Regions from separate parts of the Sanguibacter keddieii DSM 10542 genome, predicted to be linked through region 1. Evidence: predicted binding sites of a transcription regulator. Region 1 holds the regulator's gene; the other holds the start of a gene.
The links. The regulator HrcA, encoded in region 1, represses chaperone genes, less so after heat shock. The targets are predictions, from matches to a motif close to TTNGCACTCGNNNNNNNCGAGTGCNAA.

Region 1 (15,140 bases):
GACGTCGACCGTGGTGAAGCCCGCCTCGAGGGCGCGCAGCACGGAGTCGACCGGGCCCAGCAGGCTGGCGATGGACACGTCCGCCGGGACGACGATGCGGTGCTCGACGTCGGTGGGGAGGGTGCCACCAGTGCTCTCTGCAGCTGTCATAGGGCGGTGTTCTCGGTCCTTCGGGTCAGATGGGTGGTCGTACGTCTGGTGGAGCGGTCGTGCGGTGGTCAAGTGTAGGACTGCTCGGCGCCGGGCAGGGCGGCCGGGCGGGCGGGGCGGTCAGGCGAACCGGCCGCCGAGGCTGGTGCCGCCGAGCACGTGACCGTGCACGTGGAAGACGGACTGCCCGGCCTGTGGGCCGGAGTTGAAGACGAGGCGGAACTGGCCGTCGGCCTGCTCCCCCGCGACCTGCTCGGCGAGCGCGACGAGCTCGGCGAGCACCTCGGGCCGGGCGGCAGCCAGCTGAGCGACCTCCCCGTGGTGCTCGGTCGGCACGACCAGCACGTGCACGGGTGCCTGCGGGTTGATGTCTGCGAAGGCCACGACGTTCTCGCTGCGCGCCACGATCTCCGCGGGGATCTTCCCCTCGACGATCGAGCAGAACAGGCAGTCGGGCTCGGGTGCGCTCGTGGTCATACCTCGAGGCTATCCGCTGAGCACGACATCGTCAGGCGGAATCCGGCACCGCTGGCGGGACGGCCGTCGGCTCGCCCCCTCACGCCCACCGGCCCAGGCGCTCGGACAGCAGCGCGACGGCGATCGGACCGGCGGTCGAGGTACGCAGCACGTGCGGCCCGAGCCGGGCGAGCGTCGCCCCGGCCTCGGTGAGCAGCGTGCACTCCCGGTCGCTGATGCCGCCCTCGGGGCCGACGACCACGAGGACCTCGGCGACCGCGTCACCGGTACGTGCCGGCAGGGGCACCTGGGCGATGGGCAGGGTCGCCTCCTCGTGGAGGACCACCACGACGCCGCCCGACGCGACGACCTGCGCGGTCCGTGCCGCGAGCCCCTTGGCGTCGACGACCTCGCCGACACCGGGCAGGCTCGCCCGCCGGGCCTGCTTGGTGGCCGCGCGCACCGTCGCGACCCAGCGGGCCCGCGACTTCGCGGCACGGTCGCCGCGCCACACCACGACCGAGCGCTCGGCCTGCCACGGGAGCACGGCGTCGACGCCGGCCTCGGTGGCCGCCTCGATCGCGAGCTCGTCCCGGTCCCCCTTGGCGAGGGCCTGCACGAGCACCACGGACACGCCGTCGGTGCTCTCCTGGACCGACTCGACGACCTCGAGGGTCACCTCGGCGGCCTGGACGGCCGTGACCCGGCAGGTCAGCCGCAGGCCCGCGCCGTCGACCACGTCGATGCGCTCGCCCACGCCGCGCCGCTGGACCACGCCCGCGTGGCGTCCCTCGAGACCGTCGAGGACGTAGGTGTCACCCTGGGTCAGCCCACCCAGGTTCCCGGACTCGGCCAGGAAGACCGGCGCACTCATCAGCGTCCTGAGAGCTTCTCACGCAGCCGGCTGAAGACACCCGGGTGGGCTGCGGCGACGCGCCCCTCGGGACGCTCCTCGCCGCGCAGCACCGAGAGCTGGCGGAGGAGCTCCGCCTGCTCCTCGGACAGCGAGGTGGGCACCTGGACCTCGACGTGCACGTTGATGTCGCCGCGCCCGCTGCCGTGGAGGTGGCCCACACCGAGGTTCTTCAGCGTGATGACCTGGTCCGGCTGCGTGCCCGGGCGCAGGTCGACCGACTCGGGGCCGTCGAGCGTCTCGAGCTCGATGACCGTGCCGAGGGCCGCCGCCGTCATGGGGACCTCGAGGGTGCAGTGCAGGTCGTCGCCGCGACGCAGGAAGGTCTCGTGCTTGCGCTCGCGGATCTCGAGGTACAGGTCGCCGGCGGGGCCGCCGGCCGGGCCGACCTCGCCCTGCGAGGTGAGCTTGATGCGGTTGCCGGTCTCGACGCCGGCCGGGACCTCGACGGCCACGGTGCGGCGGCTGCGGACGCGGCCCTCGCCGGAGCACTCGGCGCAGGGCTCGGGGATCGTGGTGCCGAAGCCCTGGCAGGCGGCGCACGGCGCCGTCGTCATGACCTGCCCGAGGAACGAGCGGGCGACCCGCTGGACGGTCCCACGGCCGTTGCAGACGTCGCAGGTGCGCGGCGAGGTGCCGGGTCGGCAGCACGAGCCGGAGCAGGTGCCGCAGATGACCGCGGTGTCGACCTGGACGTCGCGGCGCGCACCGAAGGCAGCCTCCGAGAGGTCGATGTCGAGGCGCACCAGGGCGTCCTGGCCGCGGCGCGAGCGCGGGATCGGGCCCCGCTGCTGCTGCCCGCCGCCGAAGAACGTCTCGAAGATGTCCTGGAAGCCGAAGCCGCCGCCACCGTTCATGCCGCCGCCGGGCGCCGACGGGTCGTTGCCCATGTCGTACGAGCGGCGCTTCTCGGGGTTCGAGAGCACCTCGTAGGCGCGACCGACGTCCTTGAACCTGTCCTCGGCGTCCGGGCCCGCGACGTCGGGGTGCAGCTCGCGCGCCAGCTTGCGGTACGCCTTCTTGATCTGGTCCTGGCTGGCGTCGCGGTCGACACCGAGCACCTCGTAGTAGTCGCTCACTGGTTGATCTCTGCCGTTCGTCGGTGGGGGCTGCTTCGGCGGTCCGTCGCGGCACCGCGGTGCTCGCTCTGAACTCTGCAACGTCTGGACGGGGGAATGTGTTTCATCGCGTGCGTCACGTCAGGCACCCGGTGCCCTGCAGGGCGCCCGGCGGAGCCGGTGCCGTGCGCCGCGCGGGCCTCAGGCACCGAGGATCCGTGACAGGTAGCGGGCCACCGCGCGGACCGAGGCGATGGTCGCGGGGTAGTCCATGCGGGTGGGGCCGATCGAGCCGATGGTCGCCACGGCGTCGCCGTCCGAGCCGTAGCCCGTGGTGACCACCGAGGTCTCGAACAGGCCGGAGAGCTGCGTCTCGTGGCCGATCCGCACGTTGACGCCCGACGAGTGGTCGCCCATCTCCGTGAGGAGGTTGAGCAGCACGACCTGCTCCTCGAGCGCCTCGAGGACCGGGCGCAGCGCGTGCTCGAAGCGCATGCTCGCGTGCGCGAGGTTCGCGGTCCCGGCGAGCACGATGCGCTCCTCGCCCTCCTGGGAGAGCGTGTCGGTGACGACCTCGGCGACCCGCGCGACGAGCGGCTGGTCCTCCGGGGCGAAGGTGTCCGCGAGCGCGTCGAGGGCTGTCCGGAGCTCGGGCAGGCGTCGGCCGGCGGCCGCGGCGTTGAGCCGGGCGCGCAGCGCGACGAGGACGAGCTCGTCGGGGGTCGCGTCGAGCTCGAGGGTGCGCTGCTCGACGCGTCCGGTGTCGGTGATGATGACGACGAGGAGGCGTCGCTCGCCGAGGACGACGAGCTCGAGGTGCCGCAGGCCGGAGCGGCGCAGCGAGGGGTACTGGACGACGGCGACCTGCCCGGTGAGCTGGGCGAGCAGCCGGCCGGCGCGGGTGACGACGTCGTCGAGGTCGACCGCGCCGTTGAGGAAGGTCTCGATCGCGTTCTTCTCGGCGGCGCTGAGGGCCTTGACCCCGGCGAGGCGGTCGACGAACATCCGGTAGCCCTTGTCGGTGGGCACGCGTCCGGCCGAGGTGTGCGGCTGGGCGATGAAGCCGCCCTCCTCGAGGACCGCCATGTCGTTGCGGATGGTCGCGGGCGAGACGCCGAGGCTGTGCCGCTCGGCGAGGACCTTGGACCCGACGGGCTCGCGGGTGTGGACGTAGTCCTCGACGATGGCGCGCAGGACGTCCAGCCGTCGCTCGTCGCTCGCCGCCACAGACCTCTCCTTGCTCGTCGTGCTTCGTCGTGCCTCGTCCTCATGGTGGTGCCCGTCGTGCTCGTGACACCTCGCGGCACCTCACGGCCGGCGGCAAGGGCTCGATCAGCACTCGGCACGCCGGAGTGCTAATTCTACGCCAGGGCACCGTCGGACCGCACGTGGCGTCTGGCGCTGACACCAGCACGGTCCGCCGGTATCGTCAGAGACGACCTGGACCGCTGCGCGACGGAGCGCGGCGGACGACGGACGGAGGTCGGCGCGTGCATCCCCCGGCAGCGTGGCCCGGCGGCGTGAGGCCGCTCGTGCAGGACTCCTGGCTGCGGTCGACGGCCTCTCGGCTGGACCCCGACGCGGTCCCCGAGCCGACGCTGCTCGACGACGGTCTGCGTGCCGTCCAGGACGAGCACCCCCTCACCCGTGTCCTCGGGACGATCGAGACCCTCCTCGTCCGGCACACCACGGACACCGGCCTCATGGTCGCCGTCGGCGACCAGGCGGGTCGGCTGCTCTGGGTCGACGGCGACCACGACGTGCGCCGCCGCGCGGAGAGCATGGGCTTCGTGGCCGGGACGGACTGGTCGGAGCGCGCCGTCGGCACCAACGCCCCGGGGACGGCGCTCGTCCTGGACCGCGCGGTGCAGATCCGCCGGGCGGAGCACTTCAGCAGGATCGTGCACCCGTGGAGCTGCACGGCCGTGCCGGTCCACGACCGCGCGACGGGCGCGCTGCTCGGCGTCATCGACATCACGGGCGGGGACGACGCCGTCGCCCCGACCACCCTCGCGCTCGTCGAGGCGACGGCCCTGGCGGTCGAGGCCGAGCTGCACCTGCTGACCCTCGAGGACCGGCTGGCGCGGCGTCCTGCGCGCCGCCCGTCGGGGTTCACCGTGCGGCGGCTCTCCCCGCGCCCCCTGACGGGAGCCGTGCCGCAGGCTGCTCCGGCCGCAGCCCCGCCTCCGGGGACAGGCGCCCTGCTGCGCGTCCTGGGCAGGACCGACGCGCTCCTCGAGACCGCCGGGCGCACGGTGGCCCTGACCGGTCGGCACGCCGAGATCCTCACGCTCCTCGCCTGGCACCCGCGCGGTCTCGGGGCCGACGAGCTGGCCGTCGCGGTCTACGGTCGGGACGACGCCGTCGTGACGCTGCGCGCAGAGATGGTGCGGCTGCGCCGAGCGCTCGGCGAGTCCGGGCCGGACGTCCTCTCCCGCCCCTACCGTCTCGGCGGGCACCTCGACCTCGACGCCTCGCAGGTGCTCGCCTTCCTCGACCGCGGGGCGCACCGCGTCGCGCTCGCCGGCTACGTGGGCCCCGTCCTGCCCGGCTCGCGCGCCCCCGGCGTCGACGACGTCCGGACCGAGGTGAGCCGACGCCTGCGCGAGTCCCTGCTGGCCGACGCCGGGGTCGACACCCTCCTGGCCTACGCGCGCACCGACGAGGGGGCCGCCGACGTCGAGCTGTGGACCACCTGCCTGCGGCTGCTCCCGGCCCGCTCGCCGCGCCGGGCGGCGGTCGTGGCGCACCTCGAGGACCTCGAGGTGGCTCTCGGCTGACCGCGGGGCACCGTGCAACTCGATGCAACCTGCTCGCGCGTAGCGTCGACGACGAGCCCGGTCACCGCCGGGCGACCTCCCTGACAGCGTCGTCGAAGGAGCACACATGACCGTCTACGCAGCCCCCGGCACCCCCGAGGCCCTCGTCACCTTCAAGTCCCGCTACGAGCACTGGATCGGCGGCCGCTGGGTCGCCCCCGTCAAGGGCCAGTACTTCGAGGACATCTCCCCCGTCAACGGCAAGCCCTTCGCGGAGGTCGCGCGCGGCACCGCCGAGGACATCGAGGCCGCCCTCGACGCCGCCCACAAGGCCGCCCCGTCGTGGGGCAAGACCACCGGCACCGAGCGCGCCGACGTCCTCAACAAGATCGCCGACGTCATCGACGCGAACCTCGAGCTCCTCGCGGTCGCCGAGACCTGGGACAACGGCAAGCCCGTCCGTGAACCCCTCAACGCCGACCTACCCCTCGCCGCCGACCACTTCCGGTACTTCGCGTCGGTGATCCGCGCGCAGGAGGGCGAGTTCACCGAGCTCGACAACGACACCGTCGCCTACCACTACGCCGAGCCGCTCGGTGTGGTCGGGCAGATCATCCCCTGGAACTTCCCGATCCTCATGGCCACCTGGAAGCTCGCGCCCGCGCTGGCCGGCGGCAACACGATCGTGCTCAAGCCGGCCGAGCAGACACCGGTGTCGATCCTCGTGCTGATCGAGCTCATCGGCGACATCCTCCCGCCCGGGGTGCTCAACGTAGTCAACGGGTTCGGCCTCGAGGCCGGCAAGCCGCTCGCCTCGAGCCCGCGGATCCGCAAGATCGCCTTCACCGGCGAGACGACCACGGGCCGCCTCATCCTCCAGTACGCGAGCGCGAACCTCATCCCCTCGACCGTCGAGCTCGGCGGGAAGAGCCCGAACATCTTCTTCGAGGACGTGGCCGACAAGAACGACGCGTACTACGACAAGGCGCAGGAGGGCTTCGTGCTCTTCGCCTTCAACCAGGGCGAGGTCTGCACCTGCCCGTCGCGGTCGCTCATCCAGAAGCCCATCTACGACTCGTTCCTGTCCGACGCGCTCGACCGCACCAAGAAGGCCGTGCAGGGGAACCCGCTCGACACCGACACCCAGGTCGGGGCGCAGGCCTCGAACGACCAGCTCGAGAAGATCCTCAGCTACATCGACATCGGCAAGCAGGAGGGAGCCCGGCTGCTGCTCGGCGGCGAGCGCGTGGACCTCGGCGGTGACCTCACCGACGGGTACTACGTGGCACCGACGATCTTCGAGGGGCAGAACTCGATGCGGATCTTCCAGGAGGAGATCTTCGGTCCGGTCGTCGCGGTGACGAGCTTCGACGACTACGCCGACGCGATCGCGCAGGCCAACGACACGCTGTACGGCCTCGGGGCAGGCGTGTGGTCGCGCAACGGGAACCTCGCCTACCGGGCCGGGCGCGACATCAAGGCGGGTCGCGTGTGGGTGAACAACTACCACGCGTACCCGGCCGGGGCGGCGTTCGGCGGGTACAAGAGCTCGGGGATCGGGCGGGAGAACAGCAAGCTCGCACTCGACCACTACCAGCAGACGAAGAACCTGCTGGTGAGCTACTCGGAGTCGGCCCTCGGGTTCTTCTAGGACCGGGTACCGCACCACCTGAGCAGCCGAGCACCTGAGGACCCGAGGAGGACCGCATGATCGAGGCCGACGTCGTCATCGAGGGCGAGACGCAGTCGCGGGTCGCCGCGACGGACAGCGCCGTCGCGCTGCTGCGACGGCTGTGGGAGCAGCACGGGCCGCTGATGTTCCACCAGTCCGGAGGGTGCTGCGACGGGTCCTCCCCCATGTGCTACCCGGCAGGCGAGCTCTTCACCTCCGCGGCCGACGTGCTGCTCGGGCACCTCGACATCTCCGAGAGCGGCGGCGAGGACGGCACCGAGGGTGGCGTGGAGCCGCAGTCCATCGAGTTCTGGATGTCGACCGAGCAGTTCGCGTACTGGCGTCACACCCACCTCACGGTGGACGTGGTCCCGGGGCGCGGGTCCGGGTTCTCGGTCGAGAGCCCCGAGGGCGTGCGCTTCATCATCCGGTCGCGGCTCATGGAGACCTCGGACGCCTTCGTCTGACGTCATCCCCGGCGGAGCCTCGTGGTCGGCGAGGCTCCGCCGGGCGAGCACGCCCGGCGGCTAGCCTGCTGCGGTGAGCTCAGACCGCTACTCCCAGGACGTCCTCGCCTCCGGCCCCCACCCCTCGGTGCGCCGCCCGACCTCGCGACCGGTCGCCGCCGAGCGCGGCCTCGTCGTCGAGGAGGTCATGTCCGGGTGGGTCGGCGCCGTGACGCGGGTCGAGAAGTCCGGCGGCATGCACGTCGTGGTCCTCGAGGACCGCGCCGGGCGCACCCGCACCTTCTCGCTCGGTCCGGGATTCTGGGTCGACGGCGCGCCCGTGACCCTCACCCCACCCGTCACCTCGACCGCGCCCGCCGCCCCGACGCGCACCGCGAGCGGGTCCCGCGTCGTCGCCGACGCCCGGGCCCGCGTCGCGCGCGGCAGCCGCATCTGGGTCGAGGGGCGCCACGACGCCGAGCTGGTCGAGAAGGTCTGGGGCGACGACCTCCGGGTCGAGGGCGTGGTCGTCGAGCTCCTCGAGGGCGTCGACAACCTCGAGGAGGCGCTCGTCGACTTCAAGCCCTCGAAGGGCCGCCGCGTCGGGGTCCTCGTCGACCACCTGGTGCCTGGGAGCAAGGAGCAGCGCATCACCGACGAGGTGCTGCGACGGTTCCCCGGCGGGAACGTCAAGGTGCTCGGTCACCCCTACGTCGACGTGTGGCAGGCCGTGCGACCGCAGCGCGTCGGCCTCGACGCTTGGCCCGTGATCGACCGCGGCACCGAGTGGAAGTACGGGATCCTGCAGCGCCTCGGGTGGCCGGCCGAGAACCAGACGGACGTCGCGCTCGGCTGGAAGAAGATCCTCGGCACGGTCCGCAGCTACGCCGACCTCGAGCCCTCGCTCCTGGGGCGCGTCGAGGAGCTCATCGACTTCGTGACCGTCACCGACTGAGCGCCGGACGCACCGGGCACGCCCTCGCCAGGTGCCCCGCGCTCTTGACGACAGCACAGAGGCCGTACCCCGGCGACGGGGTACGGCCTCTGTCGTGCGTCGAGCGTCGTGCGTCGAGCAGGCGCGCTCGGTCGGTTCAGACCGCCGGCTGCTCGCCGATGAGCCGGCGGTACACGTACGCGGTGGCGATCATCGAGACCGGCACGGCGACGAGCAGGCCGACGAGGAGGACGATCGCGCCAGCGGCTGTCGCGAGGTACACGAAGACGAACAGCAGGATCGCGGGTGCGAAGTTGCGGATCGCGAGCTGGACGCTCGCCTTGATCGCCTCGATCGGGCCGAGGCCCTTGTCGATGACGAACAGCAGCGCGAACTGGCCGAAGAAGCTCACGATGATCGGGCCGACGCCCGTGAAGCTGACGATCGTCGACGCCAGGCCCACGAGCAGCACCGTGACGAGCACGGCGCCGATCCGCGAGAAGGAGAAGAAGTCGCCGACGGTCACCTGGCGGCCGTGCGTGATGGCCAGCGCGCCGCGGATGATGCCCGCCTGGGCGAGCAGCGCGAGGACCAGGATGATCAGCGTGAAGACGACGAAGCCGAAGCCGAGCCCCGCGACGCCCGCCGCACCGATGTCACCGTCGGTGGTGGCCCCGGTGCCGACGAGGACGGAGAAGAACACGATGCTCGCCACGATGAGGATCGCCGCGTAGGCGACGAGCGCCAGCAGGATCGGCCCGAGGTTCTGCGTGAACTTCTGCCAGCCGTAGCGGAAGCCGTCCGGCACGGGCGACTCGGCCGCGCCGTACTGACCGGCGGAGATGGGCGGGGCGCTGGGCGGCGGGTAGGCGCCACCGGGCGGCGGGTAGCCACCGGTCGAGTACTGGTCGCCGCCGTAGGACTGGTCGCCCGGCTGCTTGTCGAAGGCGGGGGGCTGCTGCCCCGGCGCGGGCTGGCCGTAGGCGGGCGGCTGCGGGTAGGCCGGCGGCTGCTGGCCGTAGCCGGGCTGCTCGCCGTAGGCCGGAGGCTGCGGCTGGCCGTAGGTCGGCGGCTGGCCGGGGCCTGCCGGCGGGGGCGGGGTCGATCCCGCGGGGGGCGGCGGGTAGCCCGCCTGGGCGTACGGGTCCTGCGTGCCGTCGTCCGGCGTCTTCTCGCTCATCTCGACTCCTCTGTCGTCGGCTCCGCACGTGCTCGTCCGCAGGTGCGGTCGGCCCGGGCGCGGGAACGTCTCCCCACAGCGTAGGGAAGAACAAACCCCCAGGCTAGGGCTGTGTCACGCCCTGCGCCTCCGCACGGACCAGCGCGTCGGCGACGGTACGCGCGTAGAGCTCCTGCCCGGCGGCGCCCGGGTGGACGCCGTCCTTGCCGAGCACGTCGGGCTGCGCGGCCACCGCGGCCTCCCAGTCGGCGACCACCACACCGGGGTGACGCTCGGCCGCGGCGCGCATCTGGTCGTTCGTCGGGCCGATCCAGCTGCGGTCCGCCGAGCCAGTCACCAGGACCACCCGGTGGTCCGGTCCGATGGCCGCGAGGGCGTCGTCCATGGTCTTCTCGGTGACGGTGCTGTTGGTCCCCAGCGAGACCACCACGTACTCGCGGAGGGCCCCGGCGTCGCGCAGGACCGTGGCGATCTCCGGCACGGTGCTCATCTGCCGGGAGACCTCGGCGTCGACGAAGACCCCGGGCAGCGCGGCCTGGAGCGACGGGACGCTGATGAGGCTCACCGAGTCGCCGATGACGGTCACCTGGTCGCCGGGCGGCGGCCCCGTGGGCTCGGGCGACGGCTCTGCCAAGGGGCTGGGCGAGCCCGACAGGTCGGCGGAGGGGTCCGCCGAGGGGTCGGCCGACGGCTCCGGGGTCGGCGCGGGCTGGGCCTCGTTGGCCTGCTGCGCCGCGGCGGCGCCCTCGAGGATCTGCGCCTCGAGGGAGGACGTGGTCGGCTCGCGGACACCGGCCAGGACCACGGCGGCAACCAGGCCGAGCGCGGCGACCGAGACGACCACCAGGCGCGCCCGGGCCCGGAAGGAGCGCGTCGGGGCGCTGCGCTCGGCGCGCACCGAGGCGAGCAGGCGTCGTGCGCGGCCGGTCACGCGCGTACCGAGCGCACGGATCCCGGCGATCATCACCGGCCGCTCGAGATACTTGTACGAGACCCAGGCGGCCAGCGCCGTGACGGCCGTCGCGACCAGGGCGACGGACCAGGAGCTCGACCGGCCGGGGTTCTCGGCACCCATGAGGCTGGCGACGATCACCACGATCGGCCAGTGCCACAGGTAGATGCCGTAGGAGCGCACACCCACCCAGCGCAGCGGCGACACCTCGACACGCCGGGCCAGGGGCTGGCTGCGGATGAGGAAGGCGATGAGCCCGAGCGAGAACAGCGACGCCAGGACCAGCCCGCCGCGGTACGTGAAGGAGTCGTCGATCGACATCGTGAGCGAGAGGACCACGAGTCCGAGCGCGCTGACGAGCCCGAGGGCGTGACGCGACCACCGGCGCCGCGACGGGGGGAACCAGCGCGCGAACCGGCTCTGCACCGGCAGCAGCGACTCCCCCGCGAAGAGGTCGTCGTCGGGCACCACCGGGGTGTCCCGCGGGGTGCGCGGGGCGAACCACAGCGCGAAGAACGCACCGGCCATGAGCCCGAAGAGGTGGGTGTCGGTGCCGAAGTACACGCGGGACGGGTCGCCCGACGGGTCGACGGCGACTGCCATCCACACGGCGGACCCGACCGCGAACAGGCCCGTGACGACGAGCCCCGTGGCACGCGACCGTCGGACGGAGAACACCGCGAGGAGCACGAGTGGCCAGAAGAGGTAGAACTGCTCCTCCACGGCCAGCGACCAGAAGTTCGCGAAGAGCTGCGGCGTGAGGTCGGCGGAGTACGAGGTGCCCTGGGCGATCGCGAACCAGTTGCTCGCGAATGTCAGTGCGCCGAGCACCTGGAGCTTGATGCCCACCAGCACGTCGCCGCCGATGACGCCGGCCGCGGCGGTGCACACCACCACCACGGCCACCATCGCCGGGATGATGCGTCGGACCCGTCTGGTCCAGAAGTGCCGCAGGGACACGCGACCGGTCTGCACCCGCTCGCGCACCAGCAGGGTGGTGATGAGGAACCCGGAGAGCACGAAGAACACGTCGACGCCGATGAACCCGCCCGGCAGCAGGGCCGGCAAGAAGTGGTAGACCACCACGGCGAGGACCGCGACGGCGCGCAGCGAGTCGAGGCCGTAGATGCGCGGCGGGCGCGACGAGGTGCGGGGCGCGACGGGCTTGCGGACCGTGCCGACCGGCATCGCCGGTCGGTCGAGACGTTCGAGCCCGTCGGGCATCCGGACACGACCGAGCTGCCGGACCGTGGTCGACGGTCCGGGGGTCGGGCGTGGCTCACGAGGCGTCGAGGCAGCCATCGTCAGTCGGTGAGGTCTCTGACGACGGTGTCGGCGAGGAGGCGCCCGCGGCGGGTCAGCACGACACGGCCCGCGATGGCCGCGCGGCCGTCGACGAGGCCGTCGGCGACGTGCTGGGCGACGGCCTTCCGTGCTCGTGGCGACAGGTCGGCCGTCGCGAAGCCCTCGCGCAGGCGGACGCCGAGCATGACGCGCTCGAGCTGGGCCGAGTCGTCGCCGATGGTCTCCTGGCCGGCCGACGGGCTGAGGCCCTCCGCGAGGCGGTTGGCGTAGCGCACGGGGTGCTTGACGTTCCACCAGCGCAGGCCACGTGTGCCGGGCACGTCGGAGCCGAGGTAGGAGTGCGCCCCGGGGCCCACGCCCCACCAGTCGTCCCCGCGCCAGTAGGCGAGGTTGTGGCGGCACGCGCGCTGCACGCCGTCGACGGTGCGCGCCCAGTTGGACACCTCGTACCAGCCGAGGCCCGCCTCGGTGAGGAGGTCGTCGGCGAGCTCGTACTTGGCGGCCTGGTCGTCCTCGTTGGGCAGCGTGAGCTGACCGCGACGCACCTGGGCGGCCATCTTGGTGCCCTGCTCGACCACGAGCGCGTAGGCCGAGACGTGGTCGACGCCCGTGGCGAGCGCCGACTCGACGCTCGTGCGCCAGTCGTCGAGGGTCTCCCCCGGCGTGCCGTAGATGAGGTCGAGCGAGACGTCGAGGCCGACGTCCCGCGCCCAGCGCACCACGTCCGGGATGCGGCGGGGGTCGTGGGTGCGCTCGAGGGTCGCGAGGACGCTCGGGACCGCCGACTGCATACCGAAGGAGACACGGGTGAACCCGGCGTCGGCCAGGACCGCCAGGGACTCCGGGGTCACCGAGTCCGGGTTCGCCTCGGTGGTCACCTCGACGTCGTCCGCGAGCCCCCAGGTGCTGCGGACGGCCGCCAGCATCGTCGCGAGGTCGCGGGCGGGCAGCAGGGTGGGCGTGCCGCCACCCACGAACACGGTCGACACCTCACGGCGCGGCAGACCGGCCGCGTCCATGAGACGCCCGGCCATCTCGATCTCGGAGACGGCCGTCGTCGCGTACGCGGACTGGCTGGCGCCACCGCCGAGCTCGCTCGCGGTGTACGTGTTGAAGTCGCAGTACCCGCACCGCACGGTGCAGAACGGGACGTGCATGTAGACGCCGAACCGGCGGTCGGCTGCGCCGGACGCCACCCAGGTGGGCAGCGTGCCGTCGTCGGGAGCCGGGTCGCCGTCGGGGAGAGCCGGGGTCACGACTGCCTCACTTCTTCTTGTCTCGGGACTCCGTCTGCTCGGAGGTCAGGGCGGCGATGAAGGCTTCCTTCGGGACCTCGACGGACCCGATGGTCTTCATGCGCTTCTTGCCCTCCTTCTGCTTCTCGAGGAGCTTGCGCTTGCGGGAGATGTCTCCGCCGTAGCACTTGGCGAGGACGTCCTTGCGGATGGCGCGGATGGTCTCGCGCGCGATGATCCGGGCGCCGACGGCGGCCTGGATGGGCACCTCGAACTGCTGACGGTTGATGAGGTTCTTCAGCTTGCCCACCATCGACAGCCCGTACGAGTACGCGTTGTCCTTGTGCACGATCGCGCTGAAGGCGTCCACCTGCTCGCCCTGGAGCAGGATGTCGACCTTGACGAGGTCGGCCGCCTGCTCGCCGATCACGTCGTAGTCGAGGGAGGCGTACCCGCGGGTGCGCGACTTCAGCTGGTCGAAGAAGTCGAAGACGATCTCCGCCAGCGGGAGGATGTAGCGCATCTCGACACGGTCGGCCGAGAGGTAGTCCATCCCCTGCAGCTCGCCGCGGCGGCCCTGGCACAGCTCCATGACGGCGCCGATGAACTCCGACGGCGCGATGACGGTGGCCTTGACGATGGGCTCGCGGACCTCGCCGATCTTGCCGCCCGGGAACTCGCTCGGGTTGGTCACCGTGACGACAGACTTGTCGTCCATGGTCACCTCGTAGATGACGTTCGGGGCCGTCGAGATGAGGTCGAGGTTGAACTCGCGCTCGAGGCGCTCGCGCACGATCTCGAGGTGCAGCAGGCCGAGGTAGCCGACACGGAACCCGAATCCGAGCGCGACGGACGTCTCGGGCTCGTAGATGAGCGCGGCGTCGTTGAGCTTGAGGCGGTCGAGCGCGTCGCGCAGCACCGGGTAGTCCGAGCCGTCGACCGGGTACAGGCCGGAGAACACCATCGGCTTGGGGTCGGAGTAGCCGCCGAGGGCGTCGTCGGCCGGCTTCGCGGCGTTGGTGACGGTGTCGCCGACCTTGGACTGGCGGACGTCCTTGACGCCGGTGATGAGGTAGCCCACCTCGCCGACGCCCAGCCCCTTGGTCGGGATGGGCTCGGGGGACGAGACGCCGATCTCGAGGAGGTCGTGGGTCGCCCGGGTCGACATCATGATGACGCGCTCGCGCGGGGCGAGGTTGCCGTCGACGACGCGGACGTAGGTGACGACACCGCGGTAGGTGTCGTACACGGAGTCGAAGATCATCGCGCGGGCCGGGGCGTCCGGGTCGCCGACCGGCGCCGGGGTCTTGAGCACGATGCGGTCGAGCAGCGCGGGGACGCCGACACCCGTCTTGCCGGAGATCTGGAGGACCTCCTCGGGCTCGCAGCCGACGAGGTTCGCGAGCTCTTCCGCGTACTTCTCGGGCTGGGCTGCCGGCAGGTCGATCTTGTTGAGCGCCGGGATGATCGCCATGTCGTTCTCCATGGCGAGGTACAGGTTGGCGAGCGTCTGGGCCTCGATGCCCTGCGCGGCGTCGACCAGGAGCACCGCGGCCTCGCAGGCGGCGAGCGAGCGCGAGACCTCGTAGGTGAAGTCCACGTGGCCCGGGGTGTCGATCATGTTGAGCGCGTAGCCGGTGGGCACGCCGTGCTCGTCGGCGACCTCCCACGGCATGCGGACCGCCTGCGACTTGATGGTGATGCCGCGCTCGCGCTCGATGTCCATGCGGTCGAGGTACTGCGCGCGCATGGCGCGCGGGTCGACGACACCGGTCATCTGGAGCATGCGGTCGGCCAGCGTCGACTTGCCGTGGTCGATGTGCGCGATGATGCAGAAGTTTCGGAGCAGCTCCGGTGCAGTGGCCGCGGGCTGGATACGGGCGAGGTTGGCCGCTGAGGGGATGGGAGTCACGGGTCGATTGTCCCACGACCCCACACCGAGGTGGCACCGCCCCACCCCTCCCTCACTCGCCCCACCCCGCACACCCCACCCCCTCTCATGCCCGTGGCGCGCCCGCGCACCCCTCCGCGGAGGGGTGCGCGGGCGCGCCACGGGCATGAGGACGGGCGCGGGTGCGCG
Region 2 (15,140 bases), 2.0 Mb from region 1:
CCTTCCCGGGCCGCACGCTCGTCGCGCTCCTCGTCGCGGTGGTGCTGTGCCGCGTCGTCGGGATCAGCCACTCGAGCCTGCACGGACGGCGTGCGCAACGTGGTGTCCGTGGTTCTGACGGTGTCCAGGCGGTGCTCCGCGGGCCGTGGCACGTGGTGCGAGCGCTGCTCACCACGATCCCGTCCCTGCTCGTCGCGGCGAGCGCCGTCGTCGTGCTGTGCGGCCCCGTGTGGTGGCTGCTGCAGACCGACCGGCTGGTCATCGGGTCGAACGGCTCAGGCGGAGGGACGGCGCCCGACGGCGGGAACGAGCCGTGGGTCTACGCGATCGTGCTCGGTGTCGCCGCGTTCCTCACAGCGGTGCTCCTGTGGTTCGGGCCGGTGACGTCGCTCGCCCGGCACGGCGCCCGCGTCGCGCTCAACGTGGTGGCCCCCGGATGGGTCGGCACGCTCGTCCTCGTGCTGCTCGCCGCGCTGGCCTCCTGGCTGTTCCTGGGGGCGGTGCTCGACGGGCGCGTCGTCGAGTGGTCGCCCCTTCAGCCGCCGCCCAGATTCGATCGGTAGTCTCGGCAGAGCCCGCAGCCCCAGCGGTCTGCGAGACCCCCCGTCCCCCAGCAGCGTCCGAGAGCCCCAGGCATGGTCACCACACACCCCCCACGGTCGCCGGCCGACCGTCGCGCCGCAGCGCGCGCCCAGGCCGAGCAGACCACAGCAGAGCAGGCGCGACGCCGGCGACGGACCCGCACCGCCGTCGGTGCCGCGGTGCTCGCCGCCGTGCTGCTCGTGGGTGCCGTGGTGTGGTTCGTGCTGAGCCGCGGCGGCTCCGAGGTCGAGGGCATCTCGCAGCTGCCCGACGGCATCGACGTGCCGTCGGTGTCCGACGACCACGGCGGCATCAGCTTCGGGGCGTCCGGCGAGGCCGGGTCGACCTCGGGCGACGACGCCGTGCGGGTCGACCTCTACGTGGACTTCCTCTGCCCCGGGTGCGGTGCGTTCGAGGACGTCAACGGCGCGGACCTCGAGGCGCTGCGCGCGGACGGCACGGCGACCGTCGTGCTGCACACCATCAGCTTCCTCGACGGCCGGTCCGACGGGTCGAGCTACTCGACCCGGGCTGCCGCGGCGTTCTCCTACGTCGCGGAGGAGGCGCCGGAGGCCGCCTACGACTTCCAGGTCGCGCTGTTCGACCACCAGCCCGTCGAGGGCGAGCCCGCGCCGGACGACGCCCGGCTCGAGCAGATCGCCGAGGAGGCCGGCGTCCCGGCGACCGTCGCCGACGGCATCTCGGACCAGCGGTACCGCGACTTCGTCGGGGCGCTCACGCAGGTCGCGTTCGGCGACCCGGACCTCCTCGACGACCAGGGACGCTTCACGACGCCGACGGTCCTCGTGGACGGCACCGTGTTCGCCGGAGACTGGAGCGCCCCCGGTGCGCTGCGCGCGGCGGTGGAGGCGGCAGCGGCCTCCTGACGAGGCGGCGGCGTCCTGACGAGGCGGTGGCCGCGCTCTGACGAGGCGACGTCTTCTCGACGGGGCGACGACGTCTCGGGGATCCAGGGTGCGAGCCCTCGGGTTCAGCCTCCGCAGACGACCGGGTAGAGTGTCGCACCGCACGGGTGCGCCCGCGCGTGCCGCCTTAGCTCAGCTGGTAGAGCATCCGCCTTGTAAGCGGAAGGTCGTCGGTTCGAACCCGACAGGCGGCTCCGTCCTTGCCCGGCAGTCTCGCCTGCCGGCGCCCCGCGGTCTCACCCGCCCCCCGGCCCGCGCCGCCCCCAGCGCCCCGCCCGCCTCCGGTAGCGTCGTGCCCACACCTCCCGCGTATCCAGCATCTGTCCAGGATCGCGCCGTACTCTCCTCACGCCGACCCTCATCTGACGAATGGTTCCGAAACTCATGGTCACCAAGCCCCCGCAGTCGCCCAAGGCCGACCGCCGCGAAGCTGCGCGCGCCCAGGCGCTCAAGCTCCAGCAGGAGCAGCTGCGACGCGAGAAGCGCACCCGCATCACGATCCTGGCCTCGGTCGTCGCCGGGCTCATCGTCGTGGGCCTCGTCGCGTTCTTCATCCTCCAGTCCCAGGAGGACGACTTCGCGGGCGCCCAGTCGATCCCCGCGGACGTCGAGCAGCCCGCGACCGCGAACGCCGAGGGTGGCGTGACCTTCGGCGTCGACGGCGTCGCCGGCACCACGTCGGGTGACGACGCGGTGAACGTCGACGTGTACCTCGACTACATGTGCCCCATCTGCGGTCAGTTCGAGGACACGAACCAGCAGGCCCTCGACGAGCTGCGCGAGGCGGGCGACATCACGCTCACCGTCCACGCGATCTCGATCCTCGACCGCGTGTCGCAGGGGTCGGCGTACTCCACCCGCTCGGCCCAGGCCTTCGCCTTCATCGCGGACCGTGCCCCCGAGCAGGCGCTCGCCTTCAACGAGGCGCTCTTCGCCCAGCAGCCCACCGAGAACACCGCGGGCCTGACCGACGACCAGCTCGTGTCGATCGCCGAGAGCGTCGGCGTCCCGACCGACGTCGCGGCGCAGATCCCCGACCTCACCTTCAAGCAGTTCGTCCAGGCCAAGACGCAGGTCGCGCTCGCGGACCCGGACCTCAAGAACGCTCAGGGCAGCTTCGGCACCCCGACGATCCTCATCGACGGCGCACCGATCACCTCGAACTGGACCGTCCCCGGCAACCTCACCGCGGAGATCCAGGCCGCCAAGGGCTGACCCCCGCGCTGACGGACGTCGTCGGCTGCGAGCCAGGAGGACCCCGACCGATGGTCGGGGTCCTCCTGCGTCTCCTGACCAGCTCTCCTCAGACCACTGGGACGAGCGCGGGGTCCTCCTGCGTCTCCAGCCCAGCTCTGCTCAGACCACCCCTGCTCAGACCACCGGCACCAGCTCGGGGTACTTGGCGCTGCGGCTGTCGCCCGAGGACTGGCGGCGCAGCCGCCGTGAGGCCCACGGCCCGACGTGCTCCCGCAGCCAGTGGGCGTTCTCGCGGACCCACTCGACGCGGGGCACCGGGGGCAGCGGGGTGAGCGGGTCGTCCCAGCCGGCGTCGTCGACGGCCTGTCCGAGCCCGACGAGGGCGGCCTGGCTCACCCTGCGGTGACCGTCGGTGGTGAGGTGGATGCGGTCGTCGGCCCACATGCGCCAGTCGTGGAGCGAGCGCATGCCCCAGAGGTCGACGACGTAGGCGCCGTGCCGGTGGGCGATCGACCAGAGGTGGGAGTTGAGGATCCCGGCGCGCCCGCGCGTCATGCCGACGAGCGGGCTCGTCGACGCGTCGAAGCCGGTGCTGAGCAGCACGTCCGCCCCGGTGGCCCGGGCCTGGACGACGGCGTCCTCGATGCTCCGTGCCAGCCGGTCGATGTCGACCGAGGGGCGCAGGATGTCGTTGCCCCCGCCGACGATGCTCACGAGGTCGGGTGCCATGCCGAGTGCCACGGGCAGCTGGTCGTCGAGGATGGAGCGCAGCTGCTTGCCACGGATGGCGAGGTTGGCGTAGAGCAGCGGGTCCTTGCCGGCGTCGATCCGGCGGTGGGACAGGGACCGGGCGAGCAGGTCGGCCCAGCCACGGCACTGGTCGGCCTCGCCCGGCTCCCGGTCCCAGAGCCCCTCGGTGAAGGAGTCGCCGATCGCGACGTAGCTCGCCCACGGCCCGGGCGCGGGCAGGTGCTCGGAGCCCTCGGAGGGCTGTGCACTCTGGGAGGTCGAGCTGCCTCCAGAGTGCTGGGACCTCTCGGACGGTCCGGGTGCCCCGTCCGGGGTGCTCGGCGCCGGGGTGGTGGTCGAGATGCTGGCGTCCTGGGGAGCGCCGTGCTCGGTTGCGGTGTCGTCGTGAGTGTCGTCGTGAGTCACGTGTCCATCTTGTACCCGCGGGGTGCGCTGGCGCTCCTGCCTGTCTCCGTGGAGCGCGCCGGCGCTCCTGCCGCTCCTCAGAAGAGCGCGTCGTCCGAGGCGGGCAGCGACCAGTCGACGGGGCTGGCTCCCTGCGCGACGAGGAGGTCGTTGACCGCCGAGAACGGGTGCGAGCCGAAGAACCCGCGGCGTGCTGACAGCGGGCTGGGGTGCGCCGACTCCACGACGGGCACGTCGCCGAGGGCGGGCCGGAGCGTGGCCGCGTCTCGTCCCCAGAGGACGGCGACGAGCGGACCGCCGCGCTCGACGAGCGCCTGGATGGCACGGTCGGTCACCTGCTCCCAGCCCCGACGGCGGTGCGACCCCGCGTCGCCGGCGGCGACGGTGAGCACCCGGTTGCAGAGCATGACGCCCTGACGCGACCACGGGGAGAGGTCGCCGGTCGCGGGGGCCGGCAGCCCCAGGTCGTCGTGGAGCTCGGTGACGATGTTGGCCAGCGACCGTGGGAGTGGGCGGACGTGCGGCTGGACGGAGAAGGACAGCCCCATGGCGTGGCCGGGGGTGGGGTAGGGGTCCTGCCCGACCACGAGCACCTTGACGTCGGCGAGAGGCTCACGGAAGGCCCGCATGACGTCCTCGCGGGCCGGGAGGACGTCGCCGGGCGCCGCACTCGCGAGGAGCTCGTCGTCGAGGCGGTCGACGACCTCGGCGACGGGGCGAAGGGCGAGGGCCCAGTCCGGGGCCACGTCGTCGAGCAGGCTGCGCCGGTGCGCGGAGGGGCTGAGGGCCGCGGTCTCGCCGTGGTGGGTGTCGTGGTCGGTGTCGTGGTGCGCGCCGTCGTGCGGGTCGTGGGCCATGGGTTCGAGCCTGTCATCCCAGGGCGTCGCCTCGCCACCCAGACCTCGCCGAGGGCCGGCTCCCCGGTCGGTCTCGGGGCCGCCCGGGTGAATGACAGCCATGTCATTCGCGCGTACGATCGGTGGCGGCGCAGAGCGTAGAGAGACCGCGCAGAGCGAGGCAGACCGCAGAGCGCGACAGGCTGCGGGGCGAGACCTGCTGCGGGGCGAGACCGACAGGGCGAGGAGCGGACCGATGATCGAAGCAGTACCCGACATCGACGAGACGACGGACGGCGCGACCGGCGCTGCCGTCACGAGCCCTGGCTCCGAGCAGCCCTCCACCGCCGGCGCAGAGCCCACCACCGACGAGCAGCCCACGCACCCCGGCCTGACCGAGCGTGACGCCGCGGTCCTCGACTTCGAGAAGCAGTGGTGGAAGTACGCCGGGGCCAAGGAGCAGGCCGTCCGTGAGCTCTTCGGGCTGTCGGCCACGCAGTACTACCAGGTGCTCAACACCCTCATCGACTCGCCCGCGGCGCTCGCGGCCGAGCCGATGCTCGTCAAGCGGCTCCGGCGGATGCGGGCGTCGCGCCAGCGCGAGCGGACGCAGCGCCGCAGCCAGGTCTGACCAGGACCTGCACGTCTGCCTGCCGGACGTCGCCACCGGCCTCGGTTAGCCTTGCTCGGTGAGCAAGTACCCCGAAGACGAGTTCGACCAGATCGACGAGCTCGGCCTGCCCGCCGGCGTCCACCGGACGCCGCGGTCGGCCTGGAGCAAGATCGCGCCCTTCGTCGTCGTCGTCGTGCTGTGCGCGGCGCTCGCCGTCACCGCCGTCTACGTCATGGCCCGCACCCCGGGTTCGCCGCTCGAGGCGGTGACGTCGCCGAGCGCCTCGGCCGACGCGGGCGAGGGAGAGGGTGACCCCGGCACCGAGGAGGGTGAGGCGCCCGTCGAGGGTGAGGCCCCTGTCGAGGGCGAGGCGCCGGTCGAGGAGCCCGCTCCGGAGGAGCCTGCTCCAGAGGCCCCGGTCGTCGACACGGCGGTCGCCGTCCGCGTGCTCAACGGCACCGGCCGGTCGGGTGTCGCCGCCACCGCTGCGGACGCGCTCACGGCGTCCGGCTGGAGCGACGTGTCGGCCGACAACTACACGGGCGAGCCGCTCAACGCGACGGTCGTCTGGTACCAGACCGAGGACCTCGCCGACGAGGCGCTCGCCGTCGCAGCGGTCCTCGAGATCCCTGCCGAGCAGGTGACGCTCGTGCCTGAGCTGCGCGGCCCGCTCTCGGTGATCCTCGCCGGGTCCTGAGGGCTGGTGACATGAGCGGGCACGACGTGGTGGTCGTCGGCTCGGGGCCCAACGGCCTCGCCGCCGCGGTCACCCTCGCCCGCGCCGGCCTGGGCGTGCTGGTCCTCGAGGCCCAGCCGGAGGCCGGCGGGGGAGCCCGGACGCTCCCGCTCCCCGGGTCGGAGACCGGGCTGGTCCACGACGTCTGCTCGGCGGTCCACCCGATGGCGGCCGCGTCGCCGTTCTTCAGGTCCTTCGACCTCGCGGCGCGCGGTGTCGAGCTCGTCGAGCCGCCGGTGCAGTTCGCGCACCCGCTCGACGGAGGCCGCGCGGGCCTCGCCTACCGGGACGCCGCCCGGACCGCGGCGGGGCTGGGCGTCGACGGCCAGGCCTGGCTCGACCTCGTCGGGCGGCTGGCCGCAGACCCGGACGCGCTCCTGGGTGCGGGGCTCGGCGACCGTCGCAGCATCCCGCCGGAGGCGTGGAAGAGCGTCTCGGGGCTGCTGACGACGGCCCGGTTCGGCCTCGGGGTGATCGAGCAGGGGACGAGGCTGTGGGACCGCCGCTTCGAGGGAGACGTGGCGCCCGCGCTCCTCACCGGGGTGGCCGCGCACTCGATCACGCCGCTGCCGACCCTCGCCGCGGCCGGGACGGCCCTCATGCTCGCCTCGCTCGCGCACTCCCACGGGTGGCCGCTGCCCCGGGGTGGGTCGGGTGCGATCACCCGCGCTCTGCTCGACGACCTGGAGGCGCACGGCGGCCAGGTGCGGACCGGGGTCCGGGTGGGCTCGACCGCCGACCTCCCGCCGGCGCGCGCCTACGTCTTCGACACCTCTCCGCTGGCGGCTGCCGAGATCCTCGGCAGCCACCTGCCGCAGCGCGCTGACAGGGCGCTGCGCAGGTTCCGCTACGGCGACGCGGCGGCGAAGGTCGACTTCGTGCTCGACGGTCCGGTGCCCTGGGCGAACGCCGAGGTCGGCCAGGCCGGCACCGTGCACCTCGGCGGCAGCAGGGCGCAGCTGGTCGAGGCCGAGAAGGCCGTCGCGGCGGGACGGCACGCCGAGCACCCGCTCGTGCTCGTGAGCGACCCGGTGGTCGTCGACCCGGACCGTGAGGTCGGCGGCCTGCGGCCGCTGTGGACCTACGCCCACGTCCCGGCAGGGTCGACCGTGGACCCCACCGAGGCGGTGACCGCGCAGCTCGAGCGTTTCGCGCCGGGCTTCCGCGACGTCGTCGTGTCGTCGCGGTCGACCCCGGCCTCCCAGATGTCGGAGCACGACGAGAACTACGTCGGTGGGGACATCGCCGCGGGTGCGGTGACGATGTGGCAGATGGTCGCCCGCCCGTCGCTACGACCGTCCCCCTGGTCGACCGGTGCTGACGGGGTGTACCTGTGCTCGTCGTCGACGCCGCCCGGTCCGGGCGTGCACGGCATGGCCGGGTGGTTCGCCGCACGCCAGGTGCTGCGGGACCGGTTCGGGCGACGGGAGATGCCTGATCTCGGGCCCACCGCCGGACAGCGCACGGGCATCGGGAGGGGCTGAGAAGACCTCGCCGGCAGGGTTGAGCAGACGACACCGAGAGAGGCTGAGCAGCCGACGCCGAGAGGGTCTGATAAGACCTGGGAGCGCCGCCGGTCAGCCCTCGTGTCCCTCGTCGCCCTCGTCCCGCTCGTGTCCCTCGTCCCCCTGGTCGCTCTCGTCGCTCTCGTCCGGCACCGTCGCACCTTCCTCGTCCGAGCCTGTCGTCTCGTCGAGCAGCACCAGCGCGAGCAGGACGTTCGCGCTGGACCACCCGAGGGGCGCGAGCTGTGCGGGAGCGCCGTCGGCGAGCACCTTCTCGGGGATGGACCCGAGGGTCGTGCGGTGGTCGTCGAGCCAGGAGAGCCAGCGCTCGGCGCCGTCGACGTCGTCGATCCCTGCGGACGCGAGCCCGGCCGAGGCGAGGGCGAAGACGCTCGTGGTGGGCGTCCACGAGATCCCGTCTCGCTTCCAGCTGGTCCCCGGCGCGAGGCCGCCGCCCGGGCGTCCCATCTGCGCGGGCGCTGCGGCCCACGCGTCGAGGACGCCGCGGGGGACGCCGTCGGCGGGGGCCGGGAGGAACGGTGGGAGGAGGAACGCGACGGCGGTGTCGACGCTGGACCCGCCGAGGAACCGGCCGTAGCCGGGCGAGAACTCCTCGTGCACGAGGGTGTCGAAGGTCTGGGCGACGGCGGCGACCTCCTCGGCGCGGGCGGGGGAGTCGAGGGCCTGCAGGGCGACCGGGGCGGCGGTGAGCGCCATGAGGAGCGGGGCGCTGGTCCCCAGGGTCTGCTGGCTCGTCCGCACCTCCCAGTAGTCGGGGGAGGGCGGTGGCAGGCGAGTGCCGTCGTCGGTGAGCGCGAGGACGTGCTCGACGCTGCGGTCGACGAGGGGCTGCAGGTCGAGGGCTGCGGCGCGGCGGTCCGTCGGGTCGTCGATCTCGGCGAGCACGGAGGCGGCAGCCCAGAGCGTCCAGCCGGTCGCGTCGGTCTGGACACCACGGTCGTCGGGCGGACCCGACCCGTCGGGCAGGTACCGGGCCTGGAACGACCCGTCGGGCGCCTGGACCCGCTGGAGGAAGTCGAGCACGCGGAGCGCCTCGTCGACGTGCCCGGTGCGGGCGAGCGCGAGGGCGACGAAGGCGTTGTCACGCGGCCAGGCGTAGCGCCAGTTGGGCGACCACCCGGCGACGACCGCGCCGTCGTCGAGGGTGAGGGCCCGGATGTCGAGCAGCGCCGACACGGCCATGTCCTCGTAGCGGGTGCCCGTGCCGGGGACCGTGCCTGACGCCAGCCAGTCGCGGGACTCCTGGGCGGCGTCGAGCTGCTCCGGGGTCGCGTCGTCGGGGTCGAGGACCGCGACGCGGCTGCCGGGGAGGAACTGCACGTCTGCCCCGGGCGGGACCGGGGTGCGGGTGCCGTCCGGTGCGACCGAGATGCCGGCGGAGGAGAGGGGGACGTCGGCGTCTGGCGTGCTGAAGGGCCAGAGGTCGAGGGCTCGACCGGTGCCGGTGAGCGAGAGGACCACGACGAGCACGATGACGGCGGCGGCCGCGCGGGGAGGTCTCCGGACGGGACCGTCAGGCGTGCGGGCAGGGCCGTCGGGCGTGCGGTCGGGACCGTCAGGCTCGAGCACCGCTGCCGGCTGCGAGGTCGAGGGCCCGCAGGGCTCGGGCCGGTCGGTGTCCTCGCCGGGTGCGGCCGGTCGGGTGACGTCGCGGGGCTCGGGCGTCCGGGCGGTCGAGGCATCGGCGGGGTTCGCTGGCATCGCGCACCACTCTAACGACCGCGCGCGGGACCGGGATCGTGGCAGCGGTCGTCGTCGCGGCGGCAGGTTCCGCCACCGGCGTACCGGGAGGGCCTGCGGCGGGCCCGTCCGCCCTTGCACTCTCGGGGGGAGAGTGCCAATAATGGCGTTAGCACTCTCGCTAGGAGAGTGACAGAAGCATCGGTCGCTCGATGAGGCCCTGAGGCTACGGCGTGACATGAACGCCGCAGCCCGAGGTCGTCCGTCGCGGGCATCGTCCGGCCACCACACGCCACCAGCGGAGGATCACACCCCAATGGCAAAGATCATTGCCTTCAACGAGGAGGCCCGTCGCGGCATGGAGCGTGGACTCAACGTCCTCGCCGACACCGTGAAGGTCACGCTCGGCCCCAAGGGTCGCAACGTCGTCCTCGACAAGAAGTGGGGCGCGCCCACCATCACTAACGATGGTGTGAGCATCGCCAAGGAGATCGACCTCGAGGACCCGTTCGAGCGCATCGGTGCCGAGCTCGTCAAGGAGGTCGCCAAGAAGACCGACGACGTCGCTGGCGACGGAACCACCACCGCCACCGTCCTCGCCCAGGCGCTCGTGCGCGAGGGCCTGCGCAACGTCGCAGCCGGCTCGAACCCGATCGCGCTCAAGCGCGGCATCGAGAAGGCCGTCGAGGCTGTCATCGAGCAGCTCCTCGTCGCCGCGAAGGACATCGAGACCAAGGAAGAGATCGCGGCCACCGCTGCCATCTCGGCCGGTGACAGCGCGATCGGCGAGCTCATCGCCGAGGCGCTCGACAAGGTCGGCAAGGAAGGTGTCATCACCGTCGAGGAGTCGAACACCTTCGGCCTCGAGCTCGAGCTCACCGAGGGCATGCGCTTCGACAAGGGCTTCCTCGCCCGCTACTTCGAGACCGATGCCGAGCGTCAGGAAGCGGTCCTCGAGGACCCGTACGTCCTGATCGTCGAGTCGAAGATCTCGAACGTCAAGGACCTCCTGCCGCTGCTCGACCAGGTCATGAAGGCCGGTCGCTCGCTGCTCATCATCGCCGAGGACGTCGAGGGCGAGGCTCTTGCGACCCTCGTGCTCAACAAGATCCGTGGCACCTTCAAGTCCGTCGCCGTCAAGGCTCCGGGCTTCGGCGACCGCCGCAAGGCCATCCTCCAGGACATCGCGATCCTCACCGGTGGCCAGGTCATCTCCGAGACTGTCGGCCTCAAGCTCGAGACCGCCACGCTCGACCTGCTCGGCCAGGCCCGCAAGGTCGTCGTCACGAAGGACGAGACGACCATCGTCGAGGGCTCCGGCGACGTCGACCAGATCGCCGGTCGCGTCAAGCAGATCCGTTCCGAGATCGAGAAGTCGGACTCCGACTACGACCGCGAGAAGCTCCAGGAGCGCCTCGCGAAGCTCGCCGGTGGTGTCGCGGTCATCAAGGCCGGCGCCGCCACGGAGGTCGAGCTCAAGGAGCGCAAGCACCGCATCGAGGACGCCGTGCGCAACGCCAAGGCAGCCGTCGAAGAGGGCATCGTCGCCGGTGGTGGCGTCGCTCTCATCCAGGCTGGCAAGGTCGCGTTCGAGACTGCCGCTCTCGTCGCCCTCGAGGGTGACGAGGCGACCGGTGCGAACATCGTCCGCGCCTCGATCGACGCTCCGCTCAAGCAGATCGCGATCAACGCCGGGCTCGAGGGTGGAGTCGTGGCCGAGAAGGTCCGCAACCTCCCCTCCGGCCAGGGCCTCAACGCCGCGACCGGCGTGTACGAGGACCTGCTCGCGGCTGGTGTCAACGACCCGGTCAAGGTGACGCGCTCTGCTCTGCAGAACGCTGCCTCGATCGCGGCGCTGTTCCTCACCACCGAGGCAGTCGTGGCCGACAAGCCCGAGAAGGCTCCGGCCATGCCGGGCGGCGACGGCGGCATGGGCGGCATGGACTTCTGATCCACGCCTGACCCAGCAGCACCTGGGTGAGCGTGCACCGCACGCCTGCTCGCACGACAGCGGCCCCCACCTCTCGAGGTGGGGGCCGCTGCTGCGTCTGGAGGAGAAGTCGCCGAGGGGACCCGCGTGGTGGTGCTGGGCGGGTTGGAGACGCGTGGTCAGAGGGGGCGGAGGTCGGTCATGCGCGGGTACCGCGGGTGGGCTGCAGGTGACGGCCGCGCGCCGACGAGACCCGCACGCTGCTGTGCGGATCGACGACGTGCGCCTCAGAAGGGTGGGAGCTCCGGGAAGGCAGGGACCGCGGCAGCGGGGTCGCGCGCCGGGTGCCCGGGAGGTGTCGCGGGGAGCGCGAGGGCCGGGCGTGCGTCGTAGACGCGTCCGGCCGGGGAGGTCCACCGGAGGTCCGCCTCGTGGGAGGTGCCCCGCGCGCCGCCAGGAGCGGAGACCTGAGCTGGACCCTGCACGGAGACCGGCGCGGTGGCGTGCCCGGTGACCTGGGCGGAGACCGGCGTGTCGTCCGGGGCCGCTCGGTCGGGCCCCGTCGGTGGGTGGGCGACGACTCTCTCGACCGTCCACCCTGTCTCGTGCTTGAGGCGGTGGTGGTGGCGGCAGAGGTGGACGAGGTTCTCGTGGTCGGTCGTGCCGCCGCGGTGCCACGGCACCAGGTGGTCGATGTCGCACCGCTGCGCCCGGCGGGCGCATCCCGGGAACCGGCACGTCTCGTCACGCAGCCGCAGCCAGGTCTTGAGGTCTGCGGGGACGGCGTACCGGTCGCGGCCCACGGACAGCACGACGCCGGTCTCGGGGTGCGTGAGCACGCGTGCGAAGGAGGGGGCGCGCGCGGCGAGCTCGCGCGCGGTGGCCGGGTCGACAGGGCCGTAGCCCTCCAGGTGCCCCGGCTCGTCACCGTGACCCAGCAGTGTCAGCACAGGGACGGTGACCGCGACCGTCGGGACGACGCCGCGGAGGGACTGCCCTGCCGGTACGCCGCGCCCCCAGGGGTCTTCCGGCCGAGCACCCGACGCCCGGTCGCCTCGTGGTTCGACGGGAGGAGCTCCTGCTGCGCCTGCCATGGATGCGGGTGCCGTGACCGTCGGGGCCTCCACGGCGCACGTGTCGTCGAGCATCAGCGCGGTGAAGGCGTCGGCCCGCAGCTGTGCCAGGGTACGGGGCTCGTCGGGGCCCTGGAGGGCCACCGAGATGTCGGTGAGGCGGTTGAAGATCGCGGTGGCCTGGGTCGCCGGGAGGTACTGGTGGAGCCACATCATCCCGTCGCGCGCGGGCTCGACCTGGACCTGACGGTCTAGGAGCTTCTCGCGGTGGCGCTCCTGCAGCGGTCGGGGGTGCGTCCTCTCGCGCTCACGGCGGGCGAACCTGCGCAGGTCGGAGACCGTCGACATCGTCGCCCTCTCGAGCAGGCGAGCCTCGAGGGCCGCCCGGTCGGGACCGTCCAGGGCTACGGTGTGCTCGACGACGACCTCCGTGTGCCGCACGGTGACGTCGCCGCGCTCGAGCGCCCCGAGAGTGGTCGGGAGGTCGTGGACGAGCGTCCGGGCATGCTCGACGATCCCTCGTGCGGTGATCTCCGGCGTCCTCAGCGCGCAGCCGACCTCAGACACGAGGGCGCGGTCGGCGAGGTCCCGGGCGACGCGCAGCTCGGCGCGAGCGCGAGGGTCCCCGAGGTCGGCGGTCGGGGCGCCCGGGGCCAGGTGGGCGAGCGACCCGGCAGCCCACTCCCGCGCAGCCTCGACCGCACGCAGACGCCGGGCCTGTGCGGCGGCGATCGCACGGTCGGCACGGACGACCTCGTCGAGCAGCTCGCCCAGGACCTCGTCCCGCGCAGCCGACCACCGGCGCGCAGCCGACCACCGGTGCGTGGTCGACGACGCACCGTCGCTGTGGTCCCGCTGCCTCGAACTCATGTTCGAAGCCTACTGATACCCACCGACATCCGGCGCAAGCCGACTTCTCACGCGGATCGTTATCAACCGGCCCCGCCCGCCGACCCCGACTTCCGCCCCCGACCTCCGCCGCGGACCGACGTGCGCCGCTGACCGGCATGAACCGCACATCGGCGCCCGCCGCGGACCGACGCCCACCGCAGGCCGACGCCCACCGCACATCGGCGCCCGCCGCATACAGCCGTCCTCCGCGGACCGACGCTCGCCGACGCCCGCCGACGCCCGCCGTCGCGCGGTGACCCGACGCGCCGTGCCAGCCGTCAGGTACCGAGCACCCCGAAGCTGCTCTGGATGGCGACGGCCGCCGCGCCCCGCGCCCAGGGGACGAACCCACTGTCGTCGACCACCAGCCGCACGGGGCCGCCGTCGGGGTCGCGGTCGGCCGCGATCGCGGCCTCGAGCTCGGCGGCGCGGCCCTCGACGAGGCCGACACCCTCGCCGGCGAGCACCACGGTGCTCACCAGGGCGATGTTGGTGATGGCGGCGATGAGCCGACCGAGGGACCGCACGGCGCTCCCCACGACCTCGCGGGCCACCGGGTGGTCCTGCGCGGCGAGGAGCAGCACCTCGTCGTAGGTGACCTGCCGAGCCAGTGCGACGGACACCTGGGCGCACATGCTCCCGGTGGTGAGCATCGCCGTCGAGCACCCTCGGTGGCCGTCCATGCACAGCGGGCCGGTCGGGTCGAGCGGGAAGTGCCCGAGCAGGCCGAACCCGACGTCGGCCGTGCGGACCACGTGGTCGTTGACCACGAGCCCGTAGCCGACACCGGCGCCGATGGTCAGCACGGCGAAGTCGGTCGAGCCGCGCCCCGCCCCGAACCAGTGCTCGGCGGCGGTGAGCGCGACGACGTCGTTCTCGACGGTCGTCGGGATCCCGAGGCGGTCGACGAGCGCGCTGCGCAGGTCGACGTCGCGCCACCCGAGGAACGGTGCGCGGTCCACGACGCCGTCCGACACGTTCCCGCCGAGGCTCACGCCGATCCCGTCGAAGCCCGCCGGGCCGCCGAGGGCCCCGACGACCCGCTCGATCGCGTCGAGGACCCCGTCGAGCGTGGTCGACGCGAGGTCGGACGACGCGGACCCGGTCTGGTCGGCGCGCAGGTCGGTGCTGACGCCGAGCGCCGCCTCGCCGGTGAGCTTGATGCCGACGAACCGTCGTGCGTCGACCCGGACGTCGAGCGGCTTGACCGGGCGGCCGACCGCTCCGTCGGACACCTCGGGCCCCTCGACGAGGATCCCGCTGTCGAGGAACGTCCGGCTGAGTCGGGTGAGGCTCGCGGGGGACAGGCCCAGGCGGCGTGACAGCTCGGTGCGGCTGATCGGCCCGTGGACGAGGACCTCGCGGGCGAGGTCGCGCGCCGAGTCGGTGACGGGTGAGCCCCCGTGCCCAGCCTCGCTCATCTGATGGTCCCCTCGTCATGGTGCTGGTGCTGGTGCTGGTGCTGGTGCTGGTGCTGGTGCTGGTGCTGGCGCTGGCGCTGGTGCTGGTGCTGGTGCTGGTCACGGACGACGTCCGCACGGCCGTCGACATCGCCGTCGACGTCCGCGTCGTCGTCCGTACCCGCTGCTCGTGCCCGCGAGTCAACCTACCCGGCACCGGCCCAGGACGGCTCTGGACGACGTAATAACTTCTGCGAGTGTACTAACTGCGACGGTGTTGCGCGTCTGTGTCCCACAGCAACGCCGACGATATGCCACCAACGCGCCAGTCGATCAATCCAAGGCCACCCACCCACACCCCTTGACACCACCGGTTGCTTCCGTCTAGAAAGTAACCCATGCAACGACGCGTGATCCACCTCCGCAACGGAGGCACCAGCCTGGTCATCGACCCGACCACCCCGGGCCTCCCGACGATCGTCCACTGGGGGCACGACCTGGGCGACGCCGCCCAGGCGGACCTCGACGGGCTCGCCCTCGCCGCCGAGCCGCAGCGTGTCTCGGGCGGCCTCGACGTCCCGGCCCGTCTCACGCT

Region 2: groL (chaperonin GroEL) is a predicted target of HrcA. The motif match lies at 9,421-9,447, and genes of this name have one in related genera.

Annotation. Positions count from the first base shown of each region.
Region 1 covers NC_013521.1:1,502,249-1,517,388, reverse strand. The annotation lists gene SKED_RS06605 (PhoH family protein) at 1-150, opposite strand, end outside; gene SKED_RS06600 (HIT domain-containing protein) at 271-627, opposite strand; gene SKED_RS06595 (16S rRNA (uracil(1498)-N(3))-methyltransferase) at 707-1,480, opposite strand; gene dnaJ (molecular chaperone DnaJ) at 1,480-2,598, opposite strand; gene hrcA (heat-inducible transcriptional repressor HrcA) at 2,779-3,804, opposite strand; gene SKED_RS06580 (GAF domain-containing protein) at 4,068-5,357, shown strand; gene exaC (acetaldehyde dehydrogenase ExaC) at 5,464-6,987, shown strand; gene SKED_RS06570 (DUF779 domain-containing protein) at 7,044-7,475, shown strand; gene SKED_RS06565 (DUF3097 domain-containing protein) at 7,549-8,409, shown strand; gene SKED_RS20670 (integral membrane protein) at 8,546-9,568, opposite strand; gene SKED_RS06555 (acyltransferase family protein) at 9,672-11,822, opposite strand; gene hemW (radical SAM family heme chaperone HemW) at 11,825-13,081, opposite strand; gene lepA (translation elongation factor 4) at 13,089-14,972, opposite strand.
Region 2 covers NC_013521.1:3,512,611-3,527,750, reverse strand. The annotation lists gene SKED_RS20555 (serine/threonine-protein kinase) at 1-563, shown strand, start outside; gene SKED_RS15560 (DsbA family protein) at 636-1,469, shown strand; tRNA gene SKED_RS15555 (tRNA-Thr) at 1,630-1,702, shown strand; gene SKED_RS15550 (thioredoxin domain-containing protein) at 1,893-2,723, shown strand; gene SKED_RS15545 (SGNH/GDSL hydrolase family protein) at 2,880-3,860, opposite strand; gene SKED_RS15540 (uracil-DNA glycosylase) at 3,938-4,717, opposite strand; gene SKED_RS15535 (DUF3263 domain-containing protein) at 4,953-5,327, shown strand; gene SKED_RS15530 (LytR C-terminal domain-containing protein) at 5,386-6,006, shown strand; gene SKED_RS15525 (phytoene desaturase family protein) at 6,018-7,529, shown strand; gene SKED_RS15520 (glycoside hydrolase family 15 protein) at 7,623-9,272, opposite strand; gene groL (chaperonin GroEL) at 9,568-11,202, shown strand; gene SKED_RS15510 (HNH endonuclease signature motif containing protein) at 11,469-13,124, opposite strand; gene SKED_RS15505 (ROK family transcriptional regulator) at 13,424-14,566, opposite strand; gene SKED_RS20090 (hypothetical protein) at 14,584-14,790, shown strand; gene SKED_RS15495 (alpha-galactosidase) at 14,944-15,140, shown strand, end outside.